2 regions of the Mesorhizobium sp. C416B genome follow, and region 2 is predicted to be linked to the other one. Evidence: predicted binding sites of a transcription regulator. Region 2 holds the regulator's gene; the other holds the start of a gene.

Region 1 (15,727 bases), 3.3 Mb from region 2:
GCCGGATCCGGTGCTGGGCACCGCCATCCGCCAGCTGCCCGGCCGCAAGTTCATCTTCACCAATGGCGACCGCAGGCACGCCGAGCGCACCGCGCGCCAGCTCGGCATACTCGACCATTTCGACGACATTTTCGATATCGTCGCCGCCGGGCTGACGCCGAAGCCGTCGCGGCAGACCTATGAGAAGTTTGCCGAACTGCACGCCGTCACCGGACACAATGCGGTGATGTTCGAGGATCTCGCCCGCAACCTGGAGGTGCCGAAATCACTGGGCATGACCACGGTGCTGGTGGTGCCGCGCAATTTCGAGCCGACCTTTGCCGAGATCTGGGAACGCGATCCGGCCAATGAGGACGACGTCGATTTCGTCACCGACGATCTCGCGACGTTTCTGACGGGGATAGTGGAGGGGGTAGAGGAATTGAGGAGCTGAAGAATTGAAGAACTGGTGAAAGGGAGACCGATCCGGACCTCCTTTTCCTCAATTCTTCAGTTCTTCAATTCCCGGTTCTCCTACTCCCCCAACTTGTAGAAGCGGCTGATGATCCCCCAGGCCTCGTCGGCGGTGTCGACAAAGTCGATGATATCCTGGTCGCCGGGCGTGATGGTGCCTTGTTCGGCCAGGAAATCGAGGTCGATCGCGCGCTGCCAGAACGCCTTGCCGAACAGGATCACCGGCACGCGCTCCATGCGGCCGGTCTGGATCAGCGTCAGCGTCTCGAAGAATTCGTCCATGGTGCCGAAGCCGCCCGGAAACACCGCGACGGCCTTGGCGCGCATGACGAAATGCATCTTGCGGATGGCGAAATAGTGGAAGTTGAAGCACAGCTCCGGGGTCACATAGGCGTTCGGCGCCTGCTCGTGCGGCAGGACGATGTTGAGGCCGATCGACGGCGCGCCGACATCGTCGGCGCCGCGATTTCCCGCCTCCATGACGCCTGGACCGCCGCCGGTGACGACGACGAATTCGCGGTAGTAGGACGTGGCCGATTGCTGTGAGCAGAGGCGGGCGAATTTGCGCGCCTCCTCGTAATATTTGCTGTTTTCCTCGAGGTTTTTCTTCTGCGTCTCGTTCTTGGCGGCCCAGGCCTCGCCGCCGGGCTCGGGAATACGCGCGCCGCCGAACAGGATGACCGTCGAGCGGATGCCGCGCTCGGCCAGGATCATTTCGGGCTTCAAGAGCTCAAGCTGCAAGCGCACAGCGCGCAATTCCCGGCGCGTCATGAAGTCGGGATCGTTCCAGGCCAGCCGGTAGGTTTCGGCGCGCGTCTGCGGCGTGTCGGGAACGCTTTTCGAGCGCTCCAGATCCTCGTCCGAATGCGGCAGCGGCGTCCATCCCGCCTTTTCCATAGGAGTCATATGCTTTCTACCCGTCCCAACAGTTCACTTGCGCCGTCCCATGGCGCACGCGCGATTGACCCCCAATACGCCTTAACATAGGGTCCGCGCGACTTTCAAAACAAGGTTAAGGCCGACGGCCTTAACAGCGTGGTAACGGAGCGAATTCATGTCGAAGCCTGATCTGGCCAGCCTCGAAAAGACGATCGAGAAGGCCTTCGAGGAGCGCGACACGATTTCGACCGCGACCCGGGGCGAAACGCGCGACGCCATCCAGTCCTCACTCGACCTGCTCGACCGTGGCACCGTGCGCGTTGCCGAGCGCCAGGCCGATGGCAAATGGCATGTCAACCAATGGCTGAAGAAGGCGGTGCTGCTCTCGTTCCGGCTCTATCCGATGGAGATCATCAAGGGCGGCCCCGGCCAGGCGGTCTGGTGGGACAAGGTGGCGTCGAAGTTCGACGGCTGGAGCGCGGTCGATTTCGAGAAGGCAGGCTTCCGCGCCGTGCCGTCTTCGATCGTGCGCCGCTCGGCCTATGTCGCGCCGGGCGCGGTGCTGATGCCGTCCTTCGTTAATGTCGGCGCCTATGTCGATAGCGGCACCATGGTCGACACCTGGGCCTCGGTCGGCTCCTGCGCCCAGATCGGCAAGAATGTGCACCTCTCGGGCGGCGTAGGCATCGGCGGGGTGCTGGAGCCGATGCAGGCCGGCCCGACCATCATCGAGGACAATTGCTTCATCGGCGCGCGCTCCGAAGTGGTCGAGGGCTGCATCGTGCGCGAAGGCTCGGTGCTCGGAATGGGTGTGTTCATCGGCCAGTCGACCAAGATCGTCGACCGCGCCACCGGCGAAGTGTTTTATGGCGAGGTGCCGCCGAATTCGGTCGTCGTCGCCGGCTCGATGCCGGGCAAGGCCTTTCCGAACAACGAGCCGGGCCCTGGCCTCTACTGCGCCGTCATCGTCAAGCGCGTCGATGCCAAGACCCGGTCGAAAACCTCGATCAACGAACTGCTGCGTGATTGATCCTGTCCGAGCAACCAGAGCGCTCCAGATTGCCCAACACACCACCACTTCCCTGGCTTTTCTTCAGCCTCTCAGGGCGCGTCAGCCCAAGTGCCTACGTGCTCGCCGGGCTGCTGCTGGTGCTTGCACAGTTTTTCCCGCTCTACCAGTTGTCGAGACTGGAACCCGGCACCGCAACCAGCCAGAACTGGGCACTTGTGTTCTGGGTCGTTTTGCTCATCTCGACATGGTCGAGCTTTGCGGTAACCGCAAAGCGGTTTCATGATTTCGGCAAGCCGACTTATTACGCGTTGATCTCTCTTGTCATCGGCCCCATTCTTCTCATCGTTCTAGCGTGTTTCCGGGGTGACCCCGGTCCGAACCGCTACGGCAAACGCAGCAACGCGCCGGCTGAACCATGAGCGCCGACCGGATATCTCGCCATGCGCTACCGCACGCTTGATCCGAAACTGATCATCGACACCGCCGAGCGGCTGGAAGAGCGCGTCGCCGAGCGTTTTCCCGATGCCGGCCTGCGCGGCGTCGCCGCCGAACTGGTGTCGCTGTCGCGCGACCTGGCCAAGGCGGCGCAGGCGCTGGAAGCGCCGATCTGGTGGCTGCGCGGCGCCATCGTCGCCGCTGTTGCCGCCGGCGCGCTGACCTTCCTATTCGTCGGCACCATCCTGCCGCTCATCCATATCTCGCAGGCCGACGATGCGGTGCAGTCGGTGCAAGGCATCGAAGCCACGATCAACATGATGATCCTTGCCGTGCTCGGCCTGCTGGCGCTGATCCGCACCGAGGAGCGCATCAAGCGCAAGCGGGTGTTTCGCCAGCTGCATGGGTTGAGATCGCTGATCCATGTCATCGACATGCACCAGCTGACCAAGGATCCGGCAGCATTGTCCGCCAATTTCAGGCCGACCGCGCATTCGCCGGCTCGCATCACCAATGCCGCCGACCTGGCGCGCTACCTCGACTATTGCTCGGAAATGCTGTCGATCACCGGCAAGATCGCGGCGCTGTTTGCGCAGTCCGTCAATGACGATGTGGTCATCGACGGCGTCAACGACGTCGAGAACCTGGCGTCCAACCTGTCGCGCAAGATCTGGCAGAAGATCACGCTGATCGAGAACCACCCGGCGGCGCAGCCCGTGCCGGCGCCAGGCCCGGCGAGCAAAGCGCCGGCTCCGAGGCGCGCACCAAAGCTGTGACGCGGCGGGCCCACGCGCCTGTTTTCGGGCTATGCGGGCCAAGGCCCGAGGCTCGCGGCAAGTAGACTATCCAGTGACGGCTTCCGGCGTCAGCCCGGGTGAGCCGCGCGTTTCCCGCTCGGCCTGCCGCACCAGCGCGGTGACCCGCTTCAGCAGAGGCGCCGGCGTGCCGGCCTTTTCGGCGAGGCTCAGGACGGCCCCCTGCAGGTCACCGATCTCGGTCGGCCGACCGCGCTGGAGGTCGTCCCACATCGACGAGCGCGCCTGCGGGTCGATGGCGAGCATGCGGCGGGCGACCAGCCGGAACAGCCAGTCCGGCAGCCGGAGCAGCTTCGGCAGCAGGCCGGGACGCAAGCCGCCGATCCGCGCCGGCGCGATATGTAACGCCTTCATCGCCGCCAAGGCCTCGTCGATCTGACCGGCCAGGATCCGCCGCCAGCGGCGGTCGGCAAGTTCGCTCGCCAGCGGCAGGCCGGACAAGGCGACAAGCGCGTTGTTGAGGTTGATCAGCAGCTTGCCCCACTGAACGGCTTTCATGTCGGGATGGGTTTCCACGCCAAGCCCTTCGACATCGAGAAGGCCGGCAAGCCCGGCCATACCGTCTTCAATCATCACCTTGCCGTCGCTGGCGCGATGCACGTGAAGCGGCAAATTGCCTACGGCCGACTGGACGACATTGAACGGCACCATGCCGGCGAGCACAGTCCGACCACCGAGCCCGGCGCGTAACCGGTCGGCATTGCCGACGCCGTTCTGGAGGCTGACCACCACGACTTCGCCGCGCGCATGTCCGGCAACAAGCGACGCCATCTCCTCGGTAGCGCCGTTCTTGACCGTCACCAGCACCACGTCGGCACTGGCCAGGGCAGCGGCGGGATCAGTGGTGACGGACTCCGGCCGGATGGATCGGTCGCGATTATCGAGATCGGTGATGCGCAGGCCGCCGTCCAGCAAGACCGTCGCGATGCCTGGCCGCGCCAAAAACACCACCTTGCGTCCGGCCAGCGCCAGGCAACCGCCGACATAGCAGCCGATGCTGCCGGCGCCGGCAATGACGATGGTCTTTTCGGCGTTGGCCATGCGATTACCTCGTGTTGGCCTGCACTATACGACATGAAAACCATAATGTCGGCGGCAGGACCGGTCATCATCTCTGGCCGTGACAGGCCTTTCGCTTTCGACTATCGCTTTGCCCATGAAACTGCCGACCGATCCCGCCGCCAACCTCGCGACCCTCATACGCTGCGCCTCCGTAACGCCCGCCGAGGGCGGCGCGCTGGCTGCCCTGGAAGGCATGCTGAAGCCGCTCGGCTTTTCCGTCGAACGCCCTGTGTTTTCCGAAGACGGCACCCCCGACATCGAGAACCTCTACGCGCGTCGCTCCGGCAACGGGCCGCATCTGATGTTTGCCGGCCATACCGACGTGGTGCCGGCGGGCGACGAGGCGTCGTGGACGCATCCGCCCTTCGCCGCCGAGATCGCCAAGGGCGAGATGTATGGCCGCGGCGCCGTCGACATGAAGGGCGGCATCGCCTGTTTCATCGCCGCCGTGGCGCGCCATGTCGAGAAAAAGGGTGGTCCGAAAGGCTCGGTCTCGCTGCTGATTACCGGCGACGAGGAGGGGCCGGCGATCAACGGGACGACAAAACTGCTCGACTGGGCGGCGGCCAAGGGCGAGAGATGGGACGCCGCGATCGTTGGCGAGCCGACCAATCCGGACACGCTCGGCGACATGATCAAGATCGGCCGGCGTGGCTCGATGTCTGGCAGTGTCACGGTCAACGGCCGCCAGGGCCATGTCGCCTATCCATTGCTCGCCGACAATCCGGTGCGCGGCCTGATCAGCCTGGTCGACGCCTTGCTGTCGCCCGTCTTCGACAAGGGCACGAAGGATTTTCAGCCGACCAATCTGGAAGTGACCTCGATCGATGTCGGCAACCCGGCGACCAATGTTATTCCGGCCAAGGCGACAGCCACCTTCAACATCCGCTTCAACGACACATGGACTGCCGAGACGGTGCAGGCCGAGATCCATAACCGCCTCGACCAGGCGGCGAAGCGCAAGAAATACCGGACCGGCAAGACGCCGGTCGACTACGAGCTGATCTGGCGCGACCGGCCGAGCCATGTCTTCCTGACGCGCGACGACAAGCTGATCGAGACGCTGCGCGGCTCGATCAAGGCGACGGTCGGCAAGGAGCCGGCGCTGTCCACCTCGGGCGGAACCTCGGATGCGCGTTTCATCAAGGACTATTGCCCGGTGGTCGAGTTCGGCCTCGTCGGCAAGACCATGCACATGGTCGACGAGCGCGTCGCACTGGCCGACCTCGAGACGCTGACCCAAATCTACCAGCGCTTCATCGATGACTGGTTCGAGCAGGGCTGATCATGCTTTCGGTTGACGAGACCTCTTCATCGCTTAACGGCGCCTGGCGGCTGATGCTCGGAAAGGCCGACGGCTTGCGGCTGCTCGACCTTTCGGCGGACGGCTTCTGGAATTCCTTCTTCGCCATCGTCGTCGCCGCGCCGGCGATGATCGTCGGCTGGGTCGGCACGGCCAACGAGATCGGCGATCCCAATGCGTTCGCCGGTCGGCTGGGCATGTTGGTTCGCCTGGCGACCGTCGACCTCGGCTCGTGGCTGCTGCCCCTGTTTGTGCTTGCCCTGGTCGCATCGCGCGCCGGCATTGGCGACCGCTTCGTCCACTATGTCGTCGCCAGCAACTGGGCGTCGGCGATCACTGCCTGGATGCTGCTGCCTTCAGCGCTGATCAGGCTTTTCCTGCCGTCTGGCAACCCGGTTGCCGAATTGGTGTGGCTGGTTCTGGTGGTGCTGTCGCTGGTACTCTCCTGGCGGATGACCAACGCCGCGATCGGCAAGGGCGCGGCTGTCGGCAGCGCCGTGTTCGCAGGCATGTTGGTGGTGTCTCTGGCCGTCTTGTTCGGCCTGGTGGCGCTGCTCGGCATCACTGTGCCGACCGCCGCTCCGGCTTAGAACTTTTCCGGATAGTCTACACCGACGAGAAAAAGCCCGTCGGGCGGCGCCACCTGGCCGCAGGCGGCGCGGTCTTGCGCCGCGAGCGCTGCCTTGAGGTCGGCGCCGGTCCAGCCGCCGTCGCCGACGCGTTTCAGCGAACCGACCATGGAGCGCACTTGGTTGTGCAGGAAAGAGCGCGCCGAGGCCCTGACTTCGATCAGGTCGCCCTGGCGGCTTACATCGAGCCGCTCCAGCGTCCGCACCGGACTGTTGGCCTGGCATTGCGTCGAGCGGAAGGTGGTAAAGTCATGTCGGCCGAGCAGGACTTTCGCCGCTTCGTGCATGGCGTTCGCATCGAGCCGCTTCGGCACCCACCAGACCTTGCCCTTTTCCATCGCTGCAGGCGCGCGCCGGTTGAGGATGCGGTAGAGATAGTGCCGCCCGGTGGCCGAGAAACGGGCGTCGAACTCATTGGGGACAACCGTCGCCTGCAGGATGGCGATGCGCGCGCCTGCCGCCTGCAGGTGCGCGTTGACGGCGTCGCGCACCTTGTCGTTTGGCCATGCCTTGGCGAGGTCGACATGCGCCACCTGGGCGGTCGCATGCACCCCGGCGTCGGTGCGGCCGGCGGCGCGTATCCGCACCGCCTCACCGCAGAATTTCTCGATCGCCTGCTCTATCGCCTGCTGCACCGAAGGCTGATCCGCCTGGTGTTGCCAGCCGGCGAAAAGGCTGCCGTCATATTCGATATCGAGACGAAAACGCGGCATACACCCTTCGTTCAGGCGGCGAGTGCGGTAAAGGCCTGGGCGTAGACCAGTTTGCCTTTTTCGGGTGCGTCACCCCAGGCCAGCGCCTGCAGCGCTTCGCCCTGATATTCGCTCTCGAACTTTTCGGCGCGCGCATGGCTGTAGCCGAAGCGGCCGTAATAGGCCGGATCGCCCAACACAACGGCGAGCGTCTCGCCGCCATCCCTGAGGCGGATATGCGCCTCGCGGATCAGCGCACCGCCAATGCCCGAGCCGTGGAACGAAGGTTCCACCGCCAACGGCGCCAGCGCCACGGCTGCGAACTGCTTGCCGCCGTTCTGGACGAACAGCCTGGAAAACAGGATGTGGCCGACCACCTGGCCGTCTTCTTCCGCCACCAGTTCGACAACGGCGTCGCCGCCGGTGACCAGAGCGTCGACCAGCCCGGCCTCCGCCTGCTGGCCGAATGCGTGTTCCTCGACCAGGCGTATGGCCTCGCGGTCCCGCGGCGTCGCGCCGCGTATCGACATCATGCTCATGAGAACTTCATTCCTTTTTCGATCTTGGCCCCGCGCAGAAACTCCTGCGCGGCAGCGGGCTTTCCGCCCGCCCGTTGAACTTCGACCAGCCTGACCGCGCCCGACCCGCAGGCGACCGTCAGCCGGTCATCGAGAATTCCTCCCGACTCGCCCATGCTTTCAGAAAGCGTGCCTTCCAAAAGCGTCGAGCGAAGCAGTTTCAGCCGTTCCGTGCGGCCGCCGATGTCGGCCTCGCACCAGGCGCCGGGAAATGGCGACAGGCCGCGAATGTGATTGTGGACCTCCGCAGCCGGGCGCGTCCAGTCTACACGTGTCTCCGACTTATCGATTTTCCTGGCGTAGGTCACCCCGTCAGCCGCCTGCAAAGTCGATGCCAGGGTATTTGTCTCCAATCGGGACAGCGCTTCCACCATCAGCGTGGCAGCAATATTCATCAAGCGGTCGTGCAGATCGCCGGCCGTCATGTCGGGCTCTATGGCGCATTTTTCAACCAGTGCCACCGGACCGGTGTCCAGGCCCTCTTCCATGCGCATCACCATCATGCCGGTTTCGACGTCGCCGGCCATAATGGCTCGCTGGATGGGAGCTGCACCACGCCAACGCGGCAAAAGCGAGGCGTGGCCATTGAGGCAGCCGAGGCGCGGGGCCTCCAGAATAGGCTTCGGCAACAGCAAACCATACGCGACGACGACTGCGACATCGGCACGCAACGCATGGAAAGCAGCTTGCTCGCCCTCGCCCTTCAGCGACAGCGGCGTGCGCACTTCGATGCCCAGCCGCTCAGCCTCGCGCTGCACCGGCGACGGTGTGAGCTCCAGACCGCGGCGGCCGGCGGCGCGCGGCGGCTGGGTGTAGACGGCTGCTATCTCGTGCTCGGCCTCGGCAATCGCGCGCAGCACCGGCACCGAAAACTCTGGCGTGCCCATGAAGATGACGCGAAGCGGCATCTTCCCTATCCCACCAGCTTGCCCGGCGCCTTGTCCTTGGCGAGCTTCTTGAACTTCTTGACCACCATGTCGCGCTTCAGCTTCGAGATGTGGTCGATGAACAGCACACCGTTGAGATGGTCGATCTCGTGCTGCAGGCAGGTCGCCATCAGGCCTTCGGCCTCGATCTCCTGCAGCTTGCCGTCGCGGTCGAGATATTTCACGCGCACCGAGGCGGGACGCTCGACCTCGGCGTAATAGTCCGGGATCGACAGGCAGCCTTCCTCGTAGACCGAGCGAGCGTCGGCGCTTTCGAGGATTTCGGGATTGATGAAGACATGCGGCGCCGGCGGCTCGTCTTCCTTGGCGAGGTCGATGACCAGCATGCGCAGCGGCTCGCCGATCTGGATTGCGGCCAAGCCGATGCCCGGCGCATCATACATCGTCGCCAGCATGTCGTCAGCCAGTTTGCGCAAAGGCGCGTCGACGCGTTCGACCGGTTTGGAAACCTGGCGCAGGATAGGATCGGGAAGGATGATGAGCGGCTTGATCGACATGGCGCCTCACCTAAAACGTCGCAGGAGAAGCGTCAACCGGTGCGAATCGGTCTCGTTCACGTTTTGATCTGTGCCAGGTCTGCGAATCGGCTATGCTGGCGGGATGAACGACCTGAGCACCATCCTTTCCGAACCCGTTGCCCGGCTTGGCGCTACGACGATCACGCTCGGCCATGCACTGGCCATCGGCGCGCTGGTGTTTCTCGGCCTGTTCCTGGCGCTTGTCGTGGCGCTGTGGCGATCGGCCAAGGCGCGCACCATCGCCGCGGCGGAAGCCGCCGACCACGCCCGCGACGCCGAGGCGCGGATGGCCGGCATTTTGCAAAGCCAGGCCGAGATGCAGGGCCGCATGGGCGCCATCGCCGACGTGTTCGGCGCAAGGCAGGCCGAACTCAACCAGTCGATCGGCCAGCGCCTCGACGCCATGACCGGCAGGCTCGGTCAAACCATGACCGAACAGACCAAATCGACGCATGAGAGCCTCGCCAAACTGCAGGAACGGCTGGCGGTCATCGACACCGCGCAAGGCAACATCCAGTCGCTGGCCGGCCAGGTCGTGCAATTGCAGGCGATCCTGTCCAACAAGCAGACGCGCGGCGCCTTCGGCCAGTCGCGCATGGAGGCGATCGTCGCCGACGGCCTTCCGATGGGCGCCTACGAGTTCCAGGCAACGCTGTCAAACGGCAGCCGTCCCGACTGCCTGGTCAGGATGCCGAACGGTGCGCCGCAGCTTGCCATCGACGCCAAGTTTCCGCTGGAAGCCTGGAACGCCATCCGCGCCGCCGATGGCGCCGAACAACAGAAGATCGCGGCCCAGGCTTTCCGCCGCGACATCGAAATTCACGTCCGCGATATCTCGGAAAAATACCTGATCCAGGGCGAGACGCAGGACACCGCCTTCATGTTCGTGCCGTCCGAATCGGTGTTCGCCGAAATCCACGAGAATTTCGACGCCGTGGTCCAGAAGGCGCACCGGGCGCGTGTCATCATCGTCTCGCCGTCGCTTTTGATGCTGTCGATCCAGGTCATCCAGGCCATCCTCAAGGACGCCCGCATGCGCGAACAGGCGCATCTGATCCAGGGCGAGGTGATCCGGCTGATGGAGGACGTCGCGCGCGTCGACGAACGCGTGCGCCGGTTGCAGACGCATTTTGGCCAGTCGGCCAAGGATATCGACGAGATACTGGTGTCGACGTCGAAGGTGACCAAGCGCGGCCAAAAGATCGAAGCGCTGGAGTTTGGCGAAAACGAAGCCGAAGTGCGCGGTGGCGGACCCGCCAAGGCCGAAGCCGGGGTGCGGGTGGCGGATTCCAAGACGGGGCAGCTCAGGCTACGTGTCGTCGAAGGCGACGATTAAAGTGCGTCGCGCTGAAACGGATTCATACGACGCGCTTTAAGTCTTTGTTTTGATGAATGTCGTTGTCCCAGAACCGCGGCTCACTTCTGGGCAACATGCATTAGACCGTAGCCACCATCACGTGCGCCTGGATCTTGGCCGCAACCTCGCCGCTGCCGTGTCTGGCTGCAATCACGGACGCGGCGTGATCGGTTGCGGCTTCCAGTTTTCCTCTGGCCTCGATTTCGTTGCGAAGCGGAGTTCCCTGGCAATAGGCAACCGCCGGAAGGCGCGGCGAGGAGGCACGGCTTTGTTCGGCCCTCGTGTCGATCACCACACGGGAGAAACCTGCGGCTTCCAACTCGCCGCGGATCAATGCAGTGTCATTGTAGCCGTGCGGCGTGCGGGCGAGAAAGCGGGGCGGATCGTTCGGAAAAATCTCCGCAAGAGCATTCGTCACATCATTGGCGAATACATTCTCTTCAATGCGATCCCACACGTTGAACAGGAAATGGCCGCCGGTCTTCAGGACCCGCTTTGCTTCGCGATAGCCGGCGGCTCGGTCGGGAAAGAACATCGCGCCGAACTGACAGCAAACGAGATCGAAAGCCGCATCTTCGAACGGGAGCGCCAGAGCATCCGCCTGACGCCATTGTATGCGACTGTCGGGAGCTTGTCGCGAGGCCGCGTAGTCGAGCATAGGCTGGTTGAGGTCGGTCACGATATAGCTTGCGCCGGGAGACAGTTTTGGAGCCAATGCGCGGGTGACAACGCCGGTGCCGGCGGCGACTTCCAGGACGGCGCCGGGCGACAAGGACGCTGCCCGTCGTGCCAAATCCGCGGCGAACGGCTCGAAGATCAGCGGCACCATGTAGCGGTCGTAGTTTTCCGGAATCGAGCCGGCAAACACTTTGTCCGTTTCCGACATTGCTATCCCCCGCCATCCGTTTGATGGGTAGCCTAGCACATTATTGGCTGGTTTGGGCCGCGTTTAACCGGGAGGCAGGTGCTACTGCGCCTCTACGATGCTTACGCCCTCGAATTCCGGAAGCCAGTGCAGGGCCGATCGGTGCCATTTCTGTTGGGTCGGAACGAGATCCTCGCGTTGCCGCGCGGTCCCCGCCCTGATCCCATAGACCTTCGGCCCGTCGCCAACCGACGTTGCGTAAAGATGCGAACCGCAGTCGCCGCAGAACGCCTGGGCACGCTTGGCGCCGCTCGATCCCGTCTTGATATAAACCTTCGGTGTGCCCTTTGTGATCCTATAATGATCCTCAGGCGCGGGAACAGTGACACGAAAGGCGGTACCGGTCAGTTGCTGGCAGTCGGTGCAATGACAGATAGAGGTCTTTTCCGGGTCGACGTCTGCTTCATAAGTTATGGCGCCGCAATGGCACCCACCATCGATTTTCATCGTTGATTCTCCGAAATCCGTCGGGTGATCTTAGCGGGACCAGGCGATGGCGCCAATGGTGGACTGCTGGTCCAGAACTAGTCCGACGCCGCCTCGACCTGCTTGCGCCGGTGCTCCCAGGTTCCGGTCGTCTGCGGCTTGACGAACAGTCTGGTGATCTCCGGCATTTCTTTTTTCAAGAGCGCCTCGATGCGCTCGACACAGGCTTCGATCTCAGGCGCCGTCAGATGGTCCTCGAATTCGATGCTCAGCCCAGCGACGATCTGTTGCGGGCCGAGATGGACGGTGAGAACGCCGTTGGCCCGCTGCACTGCCGGATCCTGCTGGGCGATGGTCAGCACCTTGGCCTGCACTTCCGGCGAGGCCGGCTCACCGATGAGCAATCCCTTGCTTTCGCGCGCCAGAAAGATGGCGGTGGCGCCGAGGATCATCGCGATGCCGATCGAGGCGACGCCGTCGAGTTCGGGCATGTCGAGGAGTTCGGCCGCCAATATGCCGGCGAAGGCGACGAACAGACCGAGCAGGGCGGCGCTGTCCTCGAACAGGATCGTGTAGACGCTCGGATCCTTGCTCGATTGCACGGCCTGCAGCCAGCCTTGCTTGCCCTTCTGCTGGCGGAACTCCTTCAGCGCCACGTACCAGGAGCTGCCCTCGAACAGCATTGAGAGGCCCAGCACGATGTAGTTGATTTTGGGATTGGCGACCGGCTCAGGCGCCATGATGTGGACGACGCCTTCATAGAAGGACACGCCGGCGCCGAGCGCGAATACGAGCAGGGCGACAATGAAGCTCCAGAAATACAGCTCGCGGCCATGGCCGAGCGGATGCGTGCGGTCCGGCGGGCGGGCGGCGCGGTGCATGCCGTAGAGCAGCAGCCCGCCATTGCCGGTATCCACCAGCGAGTGCACGCCTTCCGACAGCATCGCCGAGCTGCCGGTGAAGAAGGCGGCGACGAATTTGGTCACAGCAATAGCGAGATTACCGGCGAGCGCCGCGTAGATGACCGTCTTCGACCCGCCATGTGCTGCCATGCTGTCCCTCCAAGGAACCTGATGTAACGCCCCTGCCGCCGAGCTCCACAGGCATCACAACGCACGAATCGCCCGGTCGTTCAGGGTCTTGTAGGCAGCTTGCGGAAAGACGCCCCTATTCGATGATCTCGTCCGTCCACACCTTGAAACCAGCCAGCGTGCCCGGTCCGAAGATGTGGGTCAGCGGCACGTCGGCGGCGTCGCGACCCGACGCGATCAGGATGCGGCCGATGCGTGGCGAATTGTTGCGCGGGTCAAAGACATGCCAGCGGCCACCGAGATAGACCTCCATCCAGGCTGCGAAATCCATGCTCGCCCAAGGTTTGGGCAGGCCGATGTCGCTGATGTAGCCGGTGCAGTAGCGGGTCGGGATGTTTAGCGCACGGCAGAAGGTGACGGCGAGGTGGGCAAAGTCACGGCAGACGCCGCTTTGCTCGCGATAGGCTTCCGCCGCGGTGCGGGTCGGCCGCGCATTGCCGTAGCTGAAGACGATATGGTTGTGGACGAAGTCGCAGACCGCCTGGACGCGCGCAATGCCAAGCGGCGTATGCCCGAACAGCCGCCAGGCTTCGCTGGCCAGCAGATCGCTCTCGCAAAAGCGGCTCGGCAACAGGAAGAGCAATGTGTCCGACGGCAGATCGCGCACCTCGTGCTGCCAGGCCATCAGGTCGCCCATCTCGAACGTGCCGGGGTCGCGGATTACCGAATCGGTGCCGAAGGTGAAGCGACCGGGCGGGGCGACGAAACGGTTGCACCAATTGCCGAAACTGTCGCGGTAGCTCTGGATCGGCACCGGCGGGTTGGAGGTCAGGAAATCCGGGCGCTCGAGATCGGAGGCCCTGGAGTAGTGGACGTTGAGCATCGCGATCAGCGGCGTTTCCTGCGGAAAATCGAAACTCATCTCGCTGCCGATGCGGATTCGCATTGTCGTCCTGACCGCACTTCCTGATCATCGCCGGGCGAAGGCATGGCCGATGCTGCAGTGCGAAGGCAACCATGGCACGGACCGGAATGGTTTACGAGCAAATTAGAAACCGGTTGAAAGCGGCCCGCCGGCGCCGGCGACGGACGCCCGCCCCCTTGCAGTCCGGCGTTTCTCTTGTTTCACTTGGCCTCCCAGCAACTGGAGGAACGAATCATGGCTAAAGGTGCGATGAAGGCGGGCAAGGAAGCTCGCAAGCCGAAAAAAGACGCCAAGAGGCCCGCCGCGGCTCCGGCGCTGAAGGCGCCGCCCGTGAAGGCGATGAGGCTCAAGGAAAAGTAAGCCCGCCTTAGGTCGTCAATATCTTGGGACGGTTGAGATCCGGGCAAACCGTTTCGGCGCAGATTTTGACGCCGGCGGCATGAACGATGCTGCCGGCGTTTTGTTGATCGGACCGGCGCAGCCGCTTATACCGAAGCGGCGAGGACGACCTCGCGCCTTTCTCAAAAGTCCGGTCGGGACGCCCCGCCATCCTCATGGAAGGAGTGCATCCCGATGTCGTGGATTTTTCTGTTCTTCGCTGGTCTGTTCGAAATCGGCTGGGCGATCGGCCTCAAATACACCGACGGCTTCTCGAAGCCGCTGCCGACGGTGCTCACTGTCGCCTCGATGATCATCAGCCTGGGGTTGCTCGGCCTGGCGCTCAAGACGCTGCCTGTCGGGACGGCCTATGCGGTGTGGACCGGCATCGGCACGGTCGGCACGGCGCTGCTTGGCATCTGGCTGCTGGGCGAGCCGGCGACGGCCATCCGGCTCGCCTGCATTGCGCTCATCGTCTGCGGCATTATGGGGCTGAAGCTCGCCGCCTGAGCAAAGCAACCAAGGAAATCGACGCACAAACACATTCAGGGCCGCTGGAAGGCGACCCTGATGTCCGATCGTTTCGATCGAAGCGTTAGCGGGCGGAGAAGCCCGGAGGCGTCCTGCCGGTACGCTGCTTGCGGGCCGCATAGCGTGCGTCGCGCTTGGCCTTGCGTTCGGCTTCGTCGGCCAGCAAACGGGCAATGCGCTCGTTTTCTTCGGCTTCCTTGATCTTCGCTTCAGCCTGCGCTGCCTCTTCGGCCGCAATACGCGCCGCTTCGGCTGCTGCCTCGCGCTCGGCCTTCTCGACCGCCTCGCGTGCCAGCTTTTCCTGCTTCAGCCTGGCCTTTTCGGCCTCGCGTATCTCGCGAGCTTCAAGAATCGCCTTGCGTTCGGCCTGTTTGGCCAGAACCGCAGGATCATCAGCCGCCGGCTTTGACTTGAAGCGCTCCAGAAGCGCCTTCTTTGCCTCGTTCGCGGCATTGCGCCGCTCGAAAATGTCTTTTTCCCTGTAGATAGCCAAGTCCACTTCCCTGAAGTCAATTCGCGACGCTTACATACGCGCGAAAACCGAGAGTTCAAGCGCCAAAACGGTATGCCAGCCATGAAAGTTTATGCTGTTGCAGCCGGGAGACGCGTTTTCCCTGAAACAAAGCCGGCCGAAACCGACATGCACTGTTCACTATCCGCCCCTCTGGCGGCCGGGGCGGCTCGCCGCTACCTCTAGCGGCAAATCAGAACATTTGGATGACATGCCATGGAACTCGGTCTCTACACTTTCGCCGACGTCAGCCCGGAGCCCGGCCCCGGCGCGATCGGCCCGCATCAGCGGCTGCGCAATCTGATCGAGGAGGTCGAGCT
Region 2 (15,727 bases):
GTCGGCGTCAGGCCGGTGCCGATAGCCCATACCGGCTCGTAGGCGATAACGGTGTTGGCGGGCGTTGCGCTCGGTGGCACCGAGCCGGCGACCTGCCGCGATAATACGTCGAGTGCTGTGCCCGCTTCGCGCTCGGCCTTGGTCTCGCCGATGCAGATGATGGCGACGAGCCCTGCCCGCCACGCCGCCGAGGCCTTGGCGAGGACGATGGCATCGTCCTCGCTGCGCTGTTCGCGGCACTCGGAATGGCCGACAATGACGTGGCTGGCGCCCGCATCCTTCAGCATCTCGGCTGAGACGCAGCCGGTGAAGGCGCCGCTTTCCTTGATGTGGCAGTCCTCGCCACCGGCCCGCACCGGCGTGCGCGACAGGATTTCGACGGCGCGCGACAGCAAGGTCGCCGGCACGCAGACCAATGCTTCGGTCTCTGCGTCGAGCCCGCTCATGAAGCCGTTGCCGATCATCCTGAGCTCGTTCAGCGAAGCGCTGGTGCCGTTCATTTTCCAGTTGCCGGCAACGAGCGGTCGAATTCCTGGCGTCATGGGGATCTGGTTCTCCGGGCGACATTGGGGTCTCGCCCTCCCTATCAAAATCAGGCCACAAAGCAATCGACAGTGAGCCGGAAGGGCGCTATTGCGCTTGTTTCAGACTCGGGCGCACGCAAAACTGCGCAAAAATCGGAAGTAACAATGCTTGGTATATTGAGAAGCGCGGCAGGGACCTGGGTCGCGAAAGCCCTGCTGTCGCTGCTGGTGTTGAGTTTCCTTGCCTGGGGCGTCACCACGCGGATGACGGGCGGCTTCCTGGCTGGCCATCATGCGGTGATCACCGCCGGCAGCACCACCGTGTCGATCACCGAGTACCGCCTCGCCTATGATCGCCAGATCGCCATGCTGCAGCAGCAGATCGGCCAGCGCATCAGCCGCGACCAGGCCAAGGCCTATGGCATCGACAACCAGGTGCTGGCTCAGTTGGTGTCCGGCGCCGTCCTTGACGAACAGGCGCGCAAGCTCGGGCTTGGCTTCTCCAAGGACAGGTTGGCCGAACTGACGCGGCAGGAACCCGCCTTCCAGGGCCCGAATGGCCAGTTCGACCGCCGGCTGTTCGAATCCCGGCTGCGCGAACTGGGAATGCGGCCGGAGGATTATCTGAAGAACCGGGCTCAGGTGGCGGTGCGCCAGCAGATCGTCGAAGCGGTTTCGGACGGCCTCAAGGCTCCGGACACCTTCTTCAAGGCAGTTGCGCTCTATCGGGGCGAAGACCGCACCATCGACTATCTGATCTTGCCAAAGGCGTTGGTCGAACCGATCGAGGCCCCCTCCGACAGCGTGCTTCAGGCTTATTTCGAGTCCAACAAGAAAACCTACGCGGCGCCAGAATACCGCAAATTCTCCTATGTCCGGCTCGAGCCCGAAGACATCATGGATGTCAGCGCCGTGACCGACCAGCAGGTCAGCGACGACTACAACAAGAACAAGGGCCGCTACACCACGCCGGAAATGCGCACCATCGAACAGCTGGTGTTTCCTTCCGCGGACGCCGCCAAGGCGGCATCCGATTCGCTGAAGACGGGCGCCACTTTCGACAAGATCGTCACCGCGCAGGGCAAGACCCCGGCCGACACGCTGCTCGGCACGCTCTCCAAGGACAAGATCACCGACAAGGCGGTCGCCGATGCCGCATTCGCGCTAGCCGTCAACGAAGTCAGCCCGGTCGTCCAGGGCGCGTTCGGTCCGGTGCTTTTGCGCGTCACCGAGATCAAACCGGAAACGGTGAAGCCGCTGGCGGAAGTGTCAGACCAGATCCGCAAGGATCTGGCGCTTGGCGAAGCAAGCCGCATCCTGCTCGACGTGCACGACAATTACGAAGACACCCGCGCCGCCGGCAGCACGCTGGCCGAAGCCGCCGCCAAACTGAAGCTCAAGGACGTCACCGTCGAGGCCATCGACCGCACCGGCCTCAGGCCGGACGGGACCATCATCAAGGACCTGCCGGCATCGCCGGACCTCATCAAGGCGGTGTTCGAGGCCGAGCCCAACACCGAGAATCAAGCCCTGACCACGCCTAACAACGGCTTCGTGTTCTATGAACTGACATCGATCACGCCGGCTCGCGACCGCACGCTGGACGAAGTCCGCCAGCGCGTGGTGGCGGACTGGACGACAGAGGAAACGACCAAGCGGCTGACCGCGAAAGCAGACGAACTCGACAAGCGCCTCAAGGCTGGCACCACACTCGACGTCATCGCCGGCGAACTGAAGCTTGAAAAGCAGACCAAGCGCGGCGTGAAGCGCGAGGCCGACGATGTCGATTTCGGCAAGGAGGGTGCTGCTGCGATGTTCGGCGTCGGCGAAGGCGGCACCGGGCTGATCCCCTCGCCCACCGGCGACGGCCAGATCCTGTTCAAGGTCGCCGAAGTGTTCGAGCCGGCCGGAGCCGACGCCAGCTCGGTACCCGACGATGCGCAAAAATCCTTCACGCAAGGCATGTCCGACGATCTGCTCGACCAGCTGGTGGCGCAGTTGCAGACGCAGTACGCCGTCAGCGTCGACCAGGCCGCCGTTGCCCAAGCCCTCGCCCAATGAATGGCCTTAGCCCAATGAACGTCTTGGCCCAATGAGCGCCCTGAAGACCCATATCGCCAAGGTCGCCACGGGAACCGGGCTTACCTTCGAGGAAGCGCGCGAAGCTTTCGACATCATCATGTCTGGCGACGCGACGCCGGGCCAGATCGGCGGCTTCCTGATGGCGTTGCGCGTGCGCGGGGAGACCGTGAGCGAGATTTCCGGCGCCGTCGCCACCATGCGTGCCAAGATGCTGCGCGTCGAAGCTCCTGAGGGCGCCATCGACATTGTCGGCACGGGCGGCGACAATTCGCATTCAGTCAACATCTCGACCGCTTCGGCCTTCGTCATTGCCGGCTGCGGCGTGCCGGTCGCCAAGCACGGCAATCGCGGCCTGTCGTCGCTGACGGGCGCCGCCGATGTGCTGGTCGCGCTCGGCGTCAAGATCGATATCCCGCCAGAGGTGATCGGCCGCTGCATCCAGGAGGCCGGCGTCGGCTTCATGTTCGCGCCGGCGCACCACCCGGCGATGAAGCATGTCGGCCCGACCCGCGTCGAGCTCGGCACGCGCACCATCTTCAACCTGCTCGGACCGCTGTCCAATCCGGCCGGCGTCAGCAGGCAGATGGTCGGCGTGTTCCTGCCGGAATGGATCGTGCCGGTGGCCGAGACATTGAAGGCGTTGGGCACCGAGCATGCCTGGGTGGTCCATGGGGATGGCTATGACGAAATCACCACCACCGGCGAAACGCAGGTGGCGGAATTGGCCGGCGGCGAGATCCGCCATTTCACGCTCACCCCGGAAGCCGTCGGCCTGCAGCGCCACACCAAGGACGAGTTGCGCGGCGGCGACGCCGCCTACAATGCCACGGCGTTGCGCGACATGCTGAGAGGTGCTGCCGGGGCCTATCGCGATACGGTGCTGATGAACGCCGGCGCCGGCATGGTGGTGGCCGGCAAGGCGACGACGCTTGCCGACGGCATGGCCGCGGCCACACAGGCCATTGACAGCGGCCGGGCGCTGGGCGTGCTCGACAGGCTGGTCGAGATTTCGAACGGATGAGCCGTGGCTGACATTCTGCGCAAGATCGAGGCCTACAAGCGCGACGAGATCGCGGCGGCGAAGGCGCGTATACCGTTGGCCGAGATCAAGGCGCGAGCCAAGGATGCCGACGCACCGCGTGGCTTTCTGAGGGCGCTTGAGGCGAAGCGCAGATCGGGCAGCTTCGGCCTGATCGCCGAGATCAAAAAGGCAAGCCCATCCAAAGGCTTGATCCGCGCCGATTTCGACCCGCCCGCACTGGCGCAGGCCTATGAGAAAGGCGGTGCCGCCTGTCTTTCGGTGCTGACCGATGCGCCATCCTTCCAGGGCGCGCCGGAATTTCTCATCAGTGCACGGAAGGCAGTGTCCCTGCCCGCGCTGCGCAAGGATTTCCTGTTCGACCCTTATCAAGTCTACGAGGCTCGCGCATGGGGCGCCGATGCCATCCTGATCATCATGGCCTGCGTCGATGATGCCTTGGCGAGCGAATTGGAAGCGACCGCGTTCGAACTCGGCATGGACGCGCTGATCGAGGTGCATGACGAGGCCGAGACGCAGCGCGCGGTAAAACTCTCGTCGCAGCTGATCGGCATCAACAACCGCAATCTCAGAACATTCGAGACCAGCCTCGAGACCTCGGAACGGCTGGCATCGATGGTGCCGGGCGGCCGATTGCTGGTCAGCGAGAGCGGAATTTTCACCCACGACGATTGCTTCAGGATGCAAAAGACCGGCATCAGCACCTTCCTCGTCGGCGAGAGCCTGATGCGGCAAGAGGATGTCGCTGCGGCAACGCGGCTGCTTTTGACAGGCAAGGCGAAAGCAGAGGCCATCTGAGGATGGCAGCCGCCCTCACCCATCTCGGCGCCAAGGGCGAGGCCAACATGGTCGATGTCGGCGAGAAGGCGGAGACGACGCGCACGGCGGTCGCCGAGGGCTTTGTCTCGATGCGGGCCGAAACCCTGAAGATGATCCTCGACGGCGACGCCAAGAAGGGCGATGTGCTGGGTACCGCGCGCATTGCCGGCATCATGGCGGCCAAGAAGACGCATGAGTTGATTCCGCTCTGCCATCCGCTGCTTTTGACCAAGGTGTCGGTCGACATCGAACCGGACACCACGCTGCCCGGCCTTAGGGTCACCGCGCTCGCCCGCGTCACCGGCAAGACCGGGGTCGAGATGGAGGCGCTGACCGCGGCATCTGTCGCGTGCCTGACCATTTACGACATGGCCAAGGCGGTCGACCGCGCCATGGTGATTTCCGGTATACAGCTGGTGGAAAAGACCGGCGGCAAGTCCGGCGACTACAAGGCGGGTTCGTAAATGGCGCTGGTTCCGGTCGCCGAGGCGCTTCAACGCCTACTCGACGGCGCTGTGGCGTTGCCCGGTGAAAGGGTCGCGCTGGCGGATGCGGCCGGCCGGGTGCTGGCGGAGCCGGTCGTGGCGCTGCGTACCCAGCCGCCTTTCAATGCATCTGCCATGGACGGCTATGCCGCACGGGCGCAGGATGTGGCGTCGGCCCCGGCGCGGCTTTCGGTGATCGGAATGGCGCCCGCAGGGCGAGGCTTTGACGGCACAGTGGGTAAATCCGAGGCCGTGCGCGTCTTCACCGGCGCGCCGCTGCCTGAAGGCGCAGACACGATCGTCATCCAGGAAAATGTTCGCGATCTCGGCGGTGGCCGGATCGAGGTCACCGAACCGACGGCGAAGAACCGCAACATCCGCCGCCTTGGACTGGATTTTGCCCAAGGCGACGTGCTGCTGGAGAAAGGCCGCGTGCTCGATCCGGCTGCATTGTCGCTGGCGGCGTCGGCCAATCATCCCCGGTTGAACGTGGTGCAACGGCCGCTGGTCGCCATCATCGCCACCGGCGACGAATTGCTGCCACCGGGCAGCGAACCTGGCCCCGCCCAGATCATCTCGTCCAACGCCTATGGCGTCGCTGCTGTGGCGCAGTCGGTCGGCGCTCGCGCGCTCGATCTCGGTATAGCGGCCGATCGCAAGGAAGCGATCGCGGCGCTGGTGAAAAAGGCGGTCGATGCGAAAGCCGACGTCATCGTCACGCTCGGCGGCGCCTCGGTCGGCGACCATGATCTCGTTCATGACGTGCTGACCGGCGAAGGCATGAACCTCGACTTCTGGAAGCTCGCCATGCGCCCGGGCAAGCCGCTGATGTTCGGGCGGCTGGGCGATATCAGGTGCATCGGCCTGCCCGGCAATCCGGTGGCGAGCCTGGTCTGCTCGCAATTGTTCCTGAAGCCGCTATTGGCGCAGCTCGGCGGCCGTCCCCACCGGCAGGACATCCGCCAGGCTCAGCTTGGCGCCGCGATGCCGGCCAATGATCTAAGGCAAGACTATGTGCGCGCCGTGGTCCGGGAAGAAGCCGGCGCATTGGTGGCGACACCATTCGGCATCCAGGATTCCTCGATGCTGAGAATGCTGGCCGACGCCAACGCCCTGATCGTGCGCGAGCCCTTCGCTCCGGCGGCAGAAGCAGGCGCTGCTTGCAGCGTTCTGATGTTGCGCTGAAGGTCGCGGATCCAAGCCGTTAATTCCAAGAGATAAGACTGGTTGTTACTCCGCCAGCAATGTCCGCGTCAGCGGATGTGTCGGATCGGCAAGCCCGTCGACGATGCTGAAATGATGCCGGTCCGGCTCGACCACTGTGCTGGTCGTGGCGCCGAGGCCGATCCAGATGTTGGCAAGCAGCGCATTCTGGCGCAGGAACTCCGCCCGCTCGCCGCCGCCGGCCCAGCAGGTGATGCGCGCGCCCTGCATGGGGCGCAGCAGAACCGGGCTTTCGGCCAGTGCTTCCGCTTCATCGATGGCCAGTGTCGCGTTCATCCCAGTCCGCATGATTGGCCGCAGGTCATGGACGCCGGAGATCGAGACGACATTGCGCACGCGGCCCGCCACATCGGCGGCCAGGGGTGTCGTTGTCGTCACCATCCTGGAGGCGAGATGGCCGCCGGCGGAATGCCCGGTCAGGATCACCGGCCCGCCGACCATCGTCGCCGCCTTGCCGATCGCCGCCGCGATTTCCCTAACGATGCCGGAAATGCGTATGTCGGGACAAAGCGTGTAAGTCGGCATTGCCACGGCAAAGCCATTGGCAACCGCGCCGTTGGCCAGATGCGACCATGGCTTGTTGTCGAACGCCTTCCAGTAACCGCCATGGATGAAGACGACGAGCCCTTTGGGCATGACATCGGGAAGGAACAGATCGAGCCTGTTGCGCGGGCTGTCGCCATAGGCGATGTCGAGCTTGGCCCGACCGGACGCCGACATTGTGTCGCGAAAAGCCTGTGCCGGTGTGTCCCACGCGGCCGGCCAGCGATTGCTGCCGGCAATGTTGTCGCCGTTGGCGTAGGCATTGTCCCAATCGGCAACACGATGTTGGAGCATCTGCATCCCTCCCGGATGGCTTCAGTTCAGTCGACAGGAATGGCCGCCGAACAGAGCGGCGTCAATGCTGCGACCTAAAAACATTTTAGGCTTGAAACAAATTTCGACTGGTGCGATCCTGCGCCTTGTTCAGCCATGGGCGCGAGGCAGACAGGGGCAGCCGAAAATGCTTGGGCCATCAGCGCATATCGACACATTCACGCGCGACAACCTGCCGCCGCCGGAGCAATGGCCGGAGTTTTTGCTCGACGGCTTCGACTATCCCGACCACATAAATGCCGGCGTCGAATTGACCGACAGGCTGGTCGAAAAAGGGTTCGGCGACCACACCGCGCTGATCGGCAATGGCCGCCGCCGCACCTACAAGGAACTGTCCGACTGGACCAACAGGCTCGCCCATGCCCTGGTCGAGAATTATGGCGTCAAGCCGGGCAACCGGGTGCTGATCCGCTCGGCCAACAACCCGGCCATGGTCGCCTGTTGGCTGGCCGCCACCAAGGTTGGCGCGGTGGTCGTCAACACCATGCCGATGCTGCGCGCCGGCGAACTCGCCAAGATCGTCGACAAGGCGGAAATCACGGTTGCGCTTTGCGATACAAGGCTGATGGACGAGATGACCGCCTGCGCCAAGGGCAGTGCGTATCTCAAGCAGGTCATTGGCTTCGACGGCACGGCCAACCATGACGCGGAACTCGACCGCGCCGCCCTCGACAAGCCGGTCACCTTCACTGCCGTCAACACCGGCCGCGACGATGTCGCCCTGCTCGGCTTCACCTCCGGCACCACCGGCGTGCCGAAGGCGACGATGCATTTCCACCGCGACCTGCTGATCGTCGCCGACGCCTATGCCCGCGAAATCCTGGAGGTGACGCCCGACGACATCTTCGTCGGCTCCCCGCCCCTTGCCTTTACCTTCGGTCTTGGCGGGCTCGCCATCTTCCCGCTGCGTTTCGGCGCCGCGGCGACGCTGCTGGAACAGGCGACGCCACCCAACATGATCCACATCATCGAGACCTACAAAGCGACCATTTCCTTCACCGCTCCAACCGCCTATCGGGCCATGCTCAAGGCCATGGATCAAGGCGCTGACCTGTCCTCGCTGCGCGTCGCGGTTTCGGCGGGCGAGACGCTGCCGGCGCCTGTCTTCGAGGAATGGACTGAGAAGACCGGCAAGCCGATCCTCGATGGGATCGGCGCCACCGAGATGCTGCATATCTTCATCTCCAACCGCTTCGACGACATGAAGCCGGCCTCCACCGGCAAACCCGTCGGCGGCTATCAGGCACGCATCGTCGATGACGAGATGCGGGAGCTGCCGCGCGGCTCTACTGGCCGGCTGGCGGTGCGCGGCCCGACCGGCTGCCGCTACATGGCCGATGCCAGGCAAAAGGACTATGTCCGCGATGGCTGGAATCTCACCGGCGATACGTTCACGCAGGACGAGGATGGCTTCTTCCACTTCGCCGCGCGTTCCGACGACATGATCGTCAGCGCCGGCTACAACATCGCCGGCCCCGAGGTCGAAGCGGCGCTGCTCTCGCATCCCGACGTCGCCGAATGCGCGGTGACCGGCGCCGAGGACGGTGAACGCGGCCAGATCGTCGAGGCGCATATCGTGCTTGTGCAAGGTGTTTCGCCGGACGCATTGACCGTCAAACGCCTGCAGGACCACGTCAAGGCAACGATCGCGCCCTACAAATATCCGCGTTCGGTGAAGTTCATCGACGCCTTGCCCAAAACCCAGACCGGCAAGATCCAGCGCTTCCGGTTGCGCGCGGAGAAGAGCAATTGATTAAGCCGCACGATCCGGCGTCCGATGGCGCGCAGATGTCGTTCAAGGAGCGGATGTCCTACAGCGACTATCTGCAGCTGGACAAGGTGCTCGATGCGCAGGCGCCGCTGTCTTCGGCCCATGACGAGATGCTGTTCATCATCCAGCATCAGACATCGGAATTGTGGATGAAGCTCGCTTTGCACGAGATCGGCGCCGCGATCCGCTCTATCCGCGCCGACCGCCTCGAACCGAGCTTCAAGATGCTGTCTCGCGTCGCGCGCATCTTCGAGCAGCTCAACAATGCCTGGGACGTGCTGCGCACGATGACGCCAAGCGAATACACCGAGTTTCGCGACGCGCTCGGCCAATCCTCGGGCTTCCAGTCGTGGCAGTACCGCGCTATCGAGTTCATGGCCGGCAACCGCAACCTTGCCATGCTCGGGCCGCACAAGCACCGGCCCGACCTTACGGACAGGCTGGAAGCCATCCTGGCCACGCCGTCGCTCTATGATGAGGCGCTTCTGCTTTTGGCGCGCAATGGCTTCGACATCGGCGCCGACGCCAGTCGCACGGACTGGCGCGAGACGCGCGTCGAGAACGAAGAAGTGCTGGCTGCCTGGCAAACCGTCTACCGCGACCCGCAGCGCTACTGGATGCTCTACGAACTGGCCGAGAAGCTGGTCGACTTCGAGGATTATTTCCGCCGCTGGCGCTTCAACCACGTCACCACGGTCGAGCGCATCATCGGCTTGAAGCGCGGCACCGGCGGCACCTCAGGCGCCTCCTATCTGAAGAAGATGCTGGAGGTCGTGCTGTTTCCGGAGCTCTGGACGGTCCGCACCCGGCTCTAGAGCATTTCACCGTTTAACGTAAACGGCGAAATGCTCTAGCTCTTTGATTTGACGCAATTGCGGACGGAAAACCGCTTCACACTTTTCCTGAAATTGCTCTAGTTCCTCAGGTGACCGCGGTCTTCACCGCGAAGCGGGCGTCCTGCCAGGCGCCGGTGCGCAAAATATCCTCCAGCGCTTCGACCGCCTGCCAGACATCGCCATAACCGACATAGAGCGGCGTGAAGCCGAAACGGATGGTCGACGGCGCCCGAAAATCGCCGATCACGCCGCGCTCGATCAGCGCCCGCATCACCTGATAGCCATGCGGGTGGAGGAACGACACCTGGCTGCCGCGCTGGCTGCCGTCGCGAGGACTTTCCAGTTCAAGCCGGTAGGCGCCGCATCTGGCTTCGACGAGCTGGATAAACAGGTCGGTCAGCGCGATGCTTTTTCTGCGCACCGCCGCCATGTCGACGTCGTTCCAGATATCGAGCGCGCCCTTGAGCGCCCGCATCGACAGCACCGGCTGCGTTCCGCATAGGAAGCGGCGGATGCCGCTGCCGATGGCAAAGCCCTGCTCGAAGGCAAAGGGCCGCGCATGGCCCCACCAGCCGCTGAGCGGCTGGCTGATATCACCATGGTGGCGCTCGGCCGCGTAGATGAAGGCCGGCGAGCCCGGGCCGCCATTGAGGTATTTGTAGGTGCAGCCGACAGCGAAATCGGCATTGGCACGGTCGAGTTCGACCGGCAAGGCGCCGGCGGTGTGGCAGAGATCCCAGATGATCAGCGCGCCGGCGTCATGTGCCTTGCGCGTCAGCGCCGCCATGTCGCGCAACTGGCCGGATTTGTAGTTGACGTGGTTGACCAGGATGACGGCAACGCTGTCGTCGATCAGGTCCTCGATTGCGGCCGCGTCGACGCCCTCCAGCCGCAGCCGCGTTCCCGGCCGGGTCGAGGCGACGCCTTCGGCCATGTAGAGGTCGGTCGGGAAACTGTCGCCCTCGGCAACGATGACCGACCGATTCGGCCGCATGCCGAGCGCGGCGTGCAGCAGCTTGTAGATGTTGATCGAGGTTGTGTCGCAGACCACCGTCTGCCCGTCAGCCGCGCCGATCAGTCGTCCGAGCTGATCTCCCAGTTCCACCGGCATGTTGAACCAGCCAGCCGTGTTCCAGGCGCGAATGAGGTCCTGCGCCCATTCCTGCGTGGCGGCCTGTTGCAATTCGCTGAAGACGGCTGGTGACGCGGCACCCAGCGAATTGCCGTCGAGATAAATTACGCCTTGCGGCAAGACAAAGCGTTCACGCATGGAGCGCAGCGGATCGGCGGCATCCATTGCTTCGATTGTAGCGAGATCGGGTGTCGTGCTCATGATCCGGCGCCCTTCCATGGACAAACGCGCGCGGCGGAGCCTGCCGCCCAAACATGCCGGCGATCTTGAGTGGTCGCCCTTGAACTGTCAAATATTATATATAATTCACCCGTTGAAAGGCTTTGATATATAATGATCCGCCGAGCGTTTATGTCTGATGGATCACGATGCTGGATGACGAGCAGACCTCGAAGACGGAAGCGGCCTATCGCCTGCTCAGGCGCGATATTCTTGCGACCCGGCTGGCGCCTGCCGCGCCGTTGAAGCTGAGCACGCTGCGCAACACCTACGGCATCGGCTGGACGCCGTTGCGCGAGGCGCTGTCGCGGCTGGAGGCGGAACGGCTTGTGACCGCCATCAGCAACCGCGGGTTTGCGGTCGCTCCCGTCTCTCGGGCGGAGCTCGAGGATTTGGCGCGTGCGCGGCTGGTGGTCGAACTGCCCCTGCTGGTGGAATCGATCGAGAAGGGCGACCGTGAGTGGGAAGACGCGGTCGTTGCCGCCCACTATCGTCTCTCACGGTGCGGGTCTGTTCTCGACGATCCATCGGATGATGCGGTCGACGCGTGGTACGAAAAACACGATGCCTTCCATGCGGCGCTGCTCAGTGCCGCGACATCCAGCTGGCTGCTGCGCTTCAATGCGACGATTTCCGACCAATTGCATCGCCATCACCGCTTTCTGGGTCTGGCCCCGACGCTGCGCGCGGCCGCCGGCCGCACGGATGGACACCGGAAGGCCGTGGCGGCCCTGCGCGACGCCGTGGCGATCGAACACCATACCGCCCTGATGGAAGCGGCCCTCGATCGCGACGTCGAACGTGCGAAAACTCTGATGACCGCTCACATCGGCTACACGCTGCAGGTCTATGCCCAGAGCGAACCCGGCGCGGATGCTGCGCAGCCCCGTCCGAAAAGGAAGCGGCGATCGTAGCCGACGACGCAGGGCACTTTGTCTTCGTTTCACCCCGTTGCTGGCAACTGGGCGCAGGCGGCGCTCGCAGCGCCGAACGTTACGCTGAACAAAACGTCAACACATTCATTAAACTTTAAAAGGTTGCGGAACACAACTGGAACAGATAGTGTTTGTTCTGGGTTTGTTTTTTCTGATTCTGGTTTCAGAACCCTTGGGGGCCGCGATGCTGACGCGCAAACAACATGAGCTTCTGATGTTCATCCATGAACGCCTGAAGGAGAGCGGAATCCCGCCGTCCTTCGACGAGATGAAGGAAGCGCTCGACCTCGCCTCCAAGTCCGGCATCCACCGACTGATCACAGCGCTTGAGGAGCGCGGTTTCATTCGCCGGCTGCCGAACCGGGCGCGCGCGCTGGAAGTGCTGCGGCTACCCGACTCGATCGCACCAGGCCTCAACGCGGCGAGGAAGTTTTCGCCGAGCGTCATTCAGGGCAGTCTTGGTCAAGCCGGCCAAGGGCAAGGCGGCCAGGGACAAGGCGGGATGGGCCAAGGCGGTCTCGGCCGCCAGATCAGGCCGGGCTCGCCGTCGCGTTCGATGTCTGCCGGCAATGACGATGCCGTTTCCTCGATTTCAATCCCGGTGATGGGACGCATCGCCGCCGGCGTGCCGATCGACGCCATCCAGCATCAGACCCATTCGATCTCGGTGCCGCCCGACATGATCATGGGCGGTGAACACTACGCGCTCGAGGTCAAGGGCGATTCGATGATCGAGGCCGGCATTTTCGATGGCGACACGGTCATCATCCGCAATGCCGACACAGCCAGCCCCGGCGAGATCGTGGTGGCGTTGGTCGACGATGAGGAAGCGACCCTGAAACGCTTCCGCCGCAAGGGCGCCTCGATCGCCCTGGAAGCCGCCAACCCGGCCTACGAGACCCGCATTTTTGGACCGGACAGGGTGAAGGTGCAGGGCAAGCTTGTCGGATTGATCCGGCGCTACTGAGCCGGCTTGGGTTTGTATTTTTCACGCTGGTTGTAAGGCGGCAGGCCGCGCGCTTCGCGGGAGAAGCGGCGTTGCTCGTGCCAGGGGCGATACGGCTTGTCGACGGCGAAGCGGATGGTTGGCGCTGCAGCTGCCGATTGCGGATCGAAGAAGACGGCGGCGCTGCCGTCGCGGGCCAGCTGTTTCTTCGTCACGACCAGCACCAGCGGGTCGCGGCACGGATTGTAGGCCGTGGCGTCATCGATGACGATCAGGCTAGCGAAGGCACAGGCCGGCCGCGCCGTCTTGCGGTCTTTGGCAAGGGCTACAATGGCTCCGGAAGGGTGTCGGGCGATACAGAGATCGCCCATGCAATAGAAGGGCGACCCGGGCGGCAGATCGAGCGGATCGAGATCGAACCGCGTATCTGTTGCCTCGAAAATCTCGGGCGGGATAATGGTTTCGGCCCGCAGCGCCCGTTTCCAATTGTCCGTGGTGAATTCGTTGGAGCGTTCGCGGTTGAGGGCGAGTTCGCCGCCACCTATCGGCATGGCCACCAGATGTGCGTCCTCGGATATGAGCACGTCGGGCGTAAGCACCTGCGGCACCGTCAACAGGCCGGCCAGCGCGAAAGGCACGGCCGCCAGCCTGAGCCAGGTGGTGGCCATGGTGGCGATGACGAGGGCGACCGCCACCAACAGCACCGAGCGGATGGAGATCAGCCCGACGGCGTCGACCGGCGAGCGCTCGGAAATCCAGGCCGATATAGCGATCATCGCCATCAGACCCTTGCCCATCACATAGAGGAACGGCCCGTCGGCGCCGAACGGCATCGCCAGTGCGCTGAGCACGGCAAAGGGCATGACGATCAACGAAACAATCGGCATCACGGCCAGATTGGCGATCAGGCTGAGCGGCGACACACGCTGAAAATGCCAGATGGCGAACAGCAAGGTTGCACTGCCGGCGATGATCGAGGTCATGGCGAGGCCGCCCATGGCCAGCGCGAATTTTCGCGACAGGAAGCCGACGAAGGAGCGCTTTGCCAGCGGCGTTCTCACCTTGTCGGCGCGGTAATCGGCCCAGCCGGCATAGGCGCCGACAAGGGCGGCGGTGGCGGCAAACGACATCTGGAAGCTGGGACCGACCACCTCGTGCGGCGACACCAGGATGACGGCGATGGCGGAGATCGCCAGATTGCGCATGGTGAGCGCGGCACGATCGAAGAGTACCGCGACCAGCATGACCGCTAGCATGATGAAACTGCGCTCGGCGGCGACCACGATGCCTGAAATGACGAGATAGGCGGCGATGGAGACGAGTGCTGCCACTGCTGCATATTTCTTGACTGGGCGGCGCGAAGAGAAATCGGGAAACAGCGCAAAGGCGCCACGCAGCAACGCCATGATGGTGCCGGCAACCAGCGCCATGTGCAGGCCGGAGATGGAGATGATGTGGTAGATGCCGGTGCGCCGCATCGCTTCGTTGACCTCGTCCGGGATGCCGGCGCGCACCCCGACAATCAACGCCGCGGCAATCTCGCCTTCGGCGCCGCCGATTTTGCCCCTGATATGGTCGGCAATGTTTTCGCGCGCGTTCTCGATTGCCGAGGAGAGCCGCGCGGTCAGCGGCGGCGGTCCCTGCGTAGCAATGGTTTTCGGATTGCCGAGAAAGAAGCCGCTGCCGCCGATACCGGTGAAATAGCTGTCGAAGGAGAAATCGTAGCTCTCCGGCCGCACCGGACCGGTCGGCGGCAACAGCCTGGCATAGCCGGTGATCAGGGAGCCGGCGGTCATATCGGCGGGAACGGTCCGCGCCGAGAGCCTGACCCGCTCCGGGGCGTAGCGCAGCTCGGGGTAAGCGGTCGAAACCACGTCGAGCGTCAGCCTGATGCGGCCGCTTTCCATCTGTTCGAGACTGACGACGCGGCCGGTCAGCCGTGTCTGGATCTCGGAGCCGAGCATCTGCGTTCCGGCGCGCCAGGTCTCGACTTTGGCGGCGACGACGCCGAGCGCGCACAGCATCGCGGCCATGCAGAACAGATGCGTCCTCGGCCGCGATCGCGTGGCGACAGCGCAACATGTCGCCAGCACCACAATGGCGATTGGCTGCGCAAAGCCGGGCTCGCCGGCCAGCGAGAAATAAAAGATGACGCCGGCCGCCAGGAAAACCGGCACCAGCAGGAAGGCGACGCCCCGGTCGAGCTCCGTGTTGGCGGCCACGGCAAGGCTGCGGCGGAGCGCGGGCCATGACGGACGGCGAAGCCGTCTGCGCAGACGGGCGATAGATCCGGGCGCTGTGACTTGCGCCGGCAACGCGTGACCGGGCAGCGCAGGCGCGACGCCGGGATGCGGCTCAGGCAGCGCGAGGGGCAGCGGCTCGGCATAGGGACTATCGGCAAACAGCGAGCGTTCGCTGACGCTTGCCTCGGCGCCTTCGCCTTCCTTCGTGCCCCGGCCACGTCCAGCCATCGGGTCTGCCCCTTGCGCCCCAGACCCCTATGCTACATGAACGCGCAAAGCGCGAAAGTCCGCGTGATCACGTCCACCGCGCCGGAATCGACCATCACCTGGCAAGGAGGCTCAATCCTCAACCATATCCTGGCCCTCCGCTCTCAGGCGAGCAAGCCCATCGTGCATTGCCTTCAATTGTTCCGGTGTATGACCCTGCCATTCACCGAGTTCACCCAGGATGAGCAACGGATCACGGGAGCGGTAGGATTTCGTCGGATTACCGGGAAATTTTTTATCGGTCAGGTTAGGGTCATCCATGAAAAACCCCGTCGGCTTTACGATGTAAATCCTTTGACGACCGTCACCCGTTGCAAGCTCTGCTCCCC

The links. Region 2 encodes LexA, which represses DNA repair genes until DNA is damaged. Its sites were predicted from a motif close to TGTTCNNNNTGTGTTCNG; they were not measured.
Region 1: a site for LexA is predicted at 9,356-9,373, ahead of NLY43_RS17925 (DNA recombination protein RmuC). Genes of this name have one in related genera too.

Annotation. Positions count from the first base shown of each region.
Region 1 covers NZ_CP100471.1:3,676,828-3,692,554, forward strand. The annotation lists gene NLY43_RS17865 (pyrimidine 5'-nucleotidase) at 1-433, shown strand, start outside; gene NLY43_RS17870 (LOG family protein) at 514-1,359, opposite strand; gene dapD (2,3,4,5-tetrahydropyridine-2,6-dicarboxylate N-succinyltransferase) at 1,508-2,362, shown strand; gene NLY43_RS17880 (DUF805 domain-containing protein) at 2,359-2,763, shown strand; gene NLY43_RS17885 (hypothetical protein) at 2,785-3,555, shown strand; gene NLY43_RS17890 (2-dehydropantoate 2-reductase) at 3,622-4,635, opposite strand; gene dapE (succinyl-diaminopimelate desuccinylase) at 4,751-5,941, shown strand; gene NLY43_RS17900 (hypothetical protein) at 5,944-6,549, shown strand; gene truA (tRNA pseudouridine(38-40) synthase TruA) at 6,546-7,301, opposite strand; gene NLY43_RS17910 (GNAT family N-acetyltransferase) at 7,313-7,819, opposite strand; gene fmt (methionyl-tRNA formyltransferase) at 7,816-8,766, opposite strand; gene def (peptide deformylase) at 8,772-9,302, opposite strand; gene NLY43_RS17925 (DNA recombination protein RmuC) at 9,406-10,659, shown strand; gene NLY43_RS17930 (class I SAM-dependent methyltransferase) at 10,760-11,566, opposite strand; gene NLY43_RS17935 (GFA family protein) at 11,648-12,052, opposite strand; gene NLY43_RS17940 (cation diffusion facilitator family transporter) at 12,130-13,083, opposite strand; gene NLY43_RS17945 (transglutaminase-like domain-containing protein) at 13,199-14,008, opposite strand; gene NLY43_RS17950 (hypothetical protein) at 14,222-14,347, shown strand; gene sugE (quaternary ammonium compound efflux SMR transporter SugE) at 14,561-14,875, shown strand; gene NLY43_RS17960 (DUF6481 family protein) at 14,961-15,389, opposite strand; gene NLY43_RS17965 (LLM class flavin-dependent oxidoreductase) at 15,624-15,727, shown strand, end outside.
Region 2 covers NZ_CP100471.1:276,078-291,804, forward strand. The annotation lists gene tpiA (triose-phosphate isomerase) at 1-542, opposite strand, end outside; gene NLY43_RS01435 (peptidylprolyl isomerase) at 690-2,585, shown strand; gene trpD (anthranilate phosphoribosyltransferase) at 2,617-3,627, shown strand; gene trpC (indole-3-glycerol phosphate synthase TrpC) at 3,631-4,443, shown strand; gene moaC (cyclic pyranopterin monophosphate synthase MoaC) at 4,446-4,928, shown strand; gene NLY43_RS01455 (molybdopterin molybdotransferase MoeA) at 4,929-6,134, shown strand; gene NLY43_RS01460 (hormone-sensitive lipase) at 6,180-7,016, opposite strand; gene NLY43_RS01465 (AMP-binding protein) at 7,177-8,802, shown strand; gene kynA (tryptophan 2,3-dioxygenase) at 8,799-9,635, shown strand; gene kynU (kynureninase) at 9,742-10,989, opposite strand; gene NLY43_RS01480 (GntR family transcriptional regulator) at 11,157-11,921, shown strand; gene lexA (transcriptional repressor LexA) at 12,127-12,909, shown strand; gene NLY43_RS01490 (ComEC/Rec2 family competence protein) at 12,903-15,359, opposite strand; gene arr (NAD(+)--rifampin ADP-ribosyltransferase) at 15,471-15,727, opposite strand, start outside.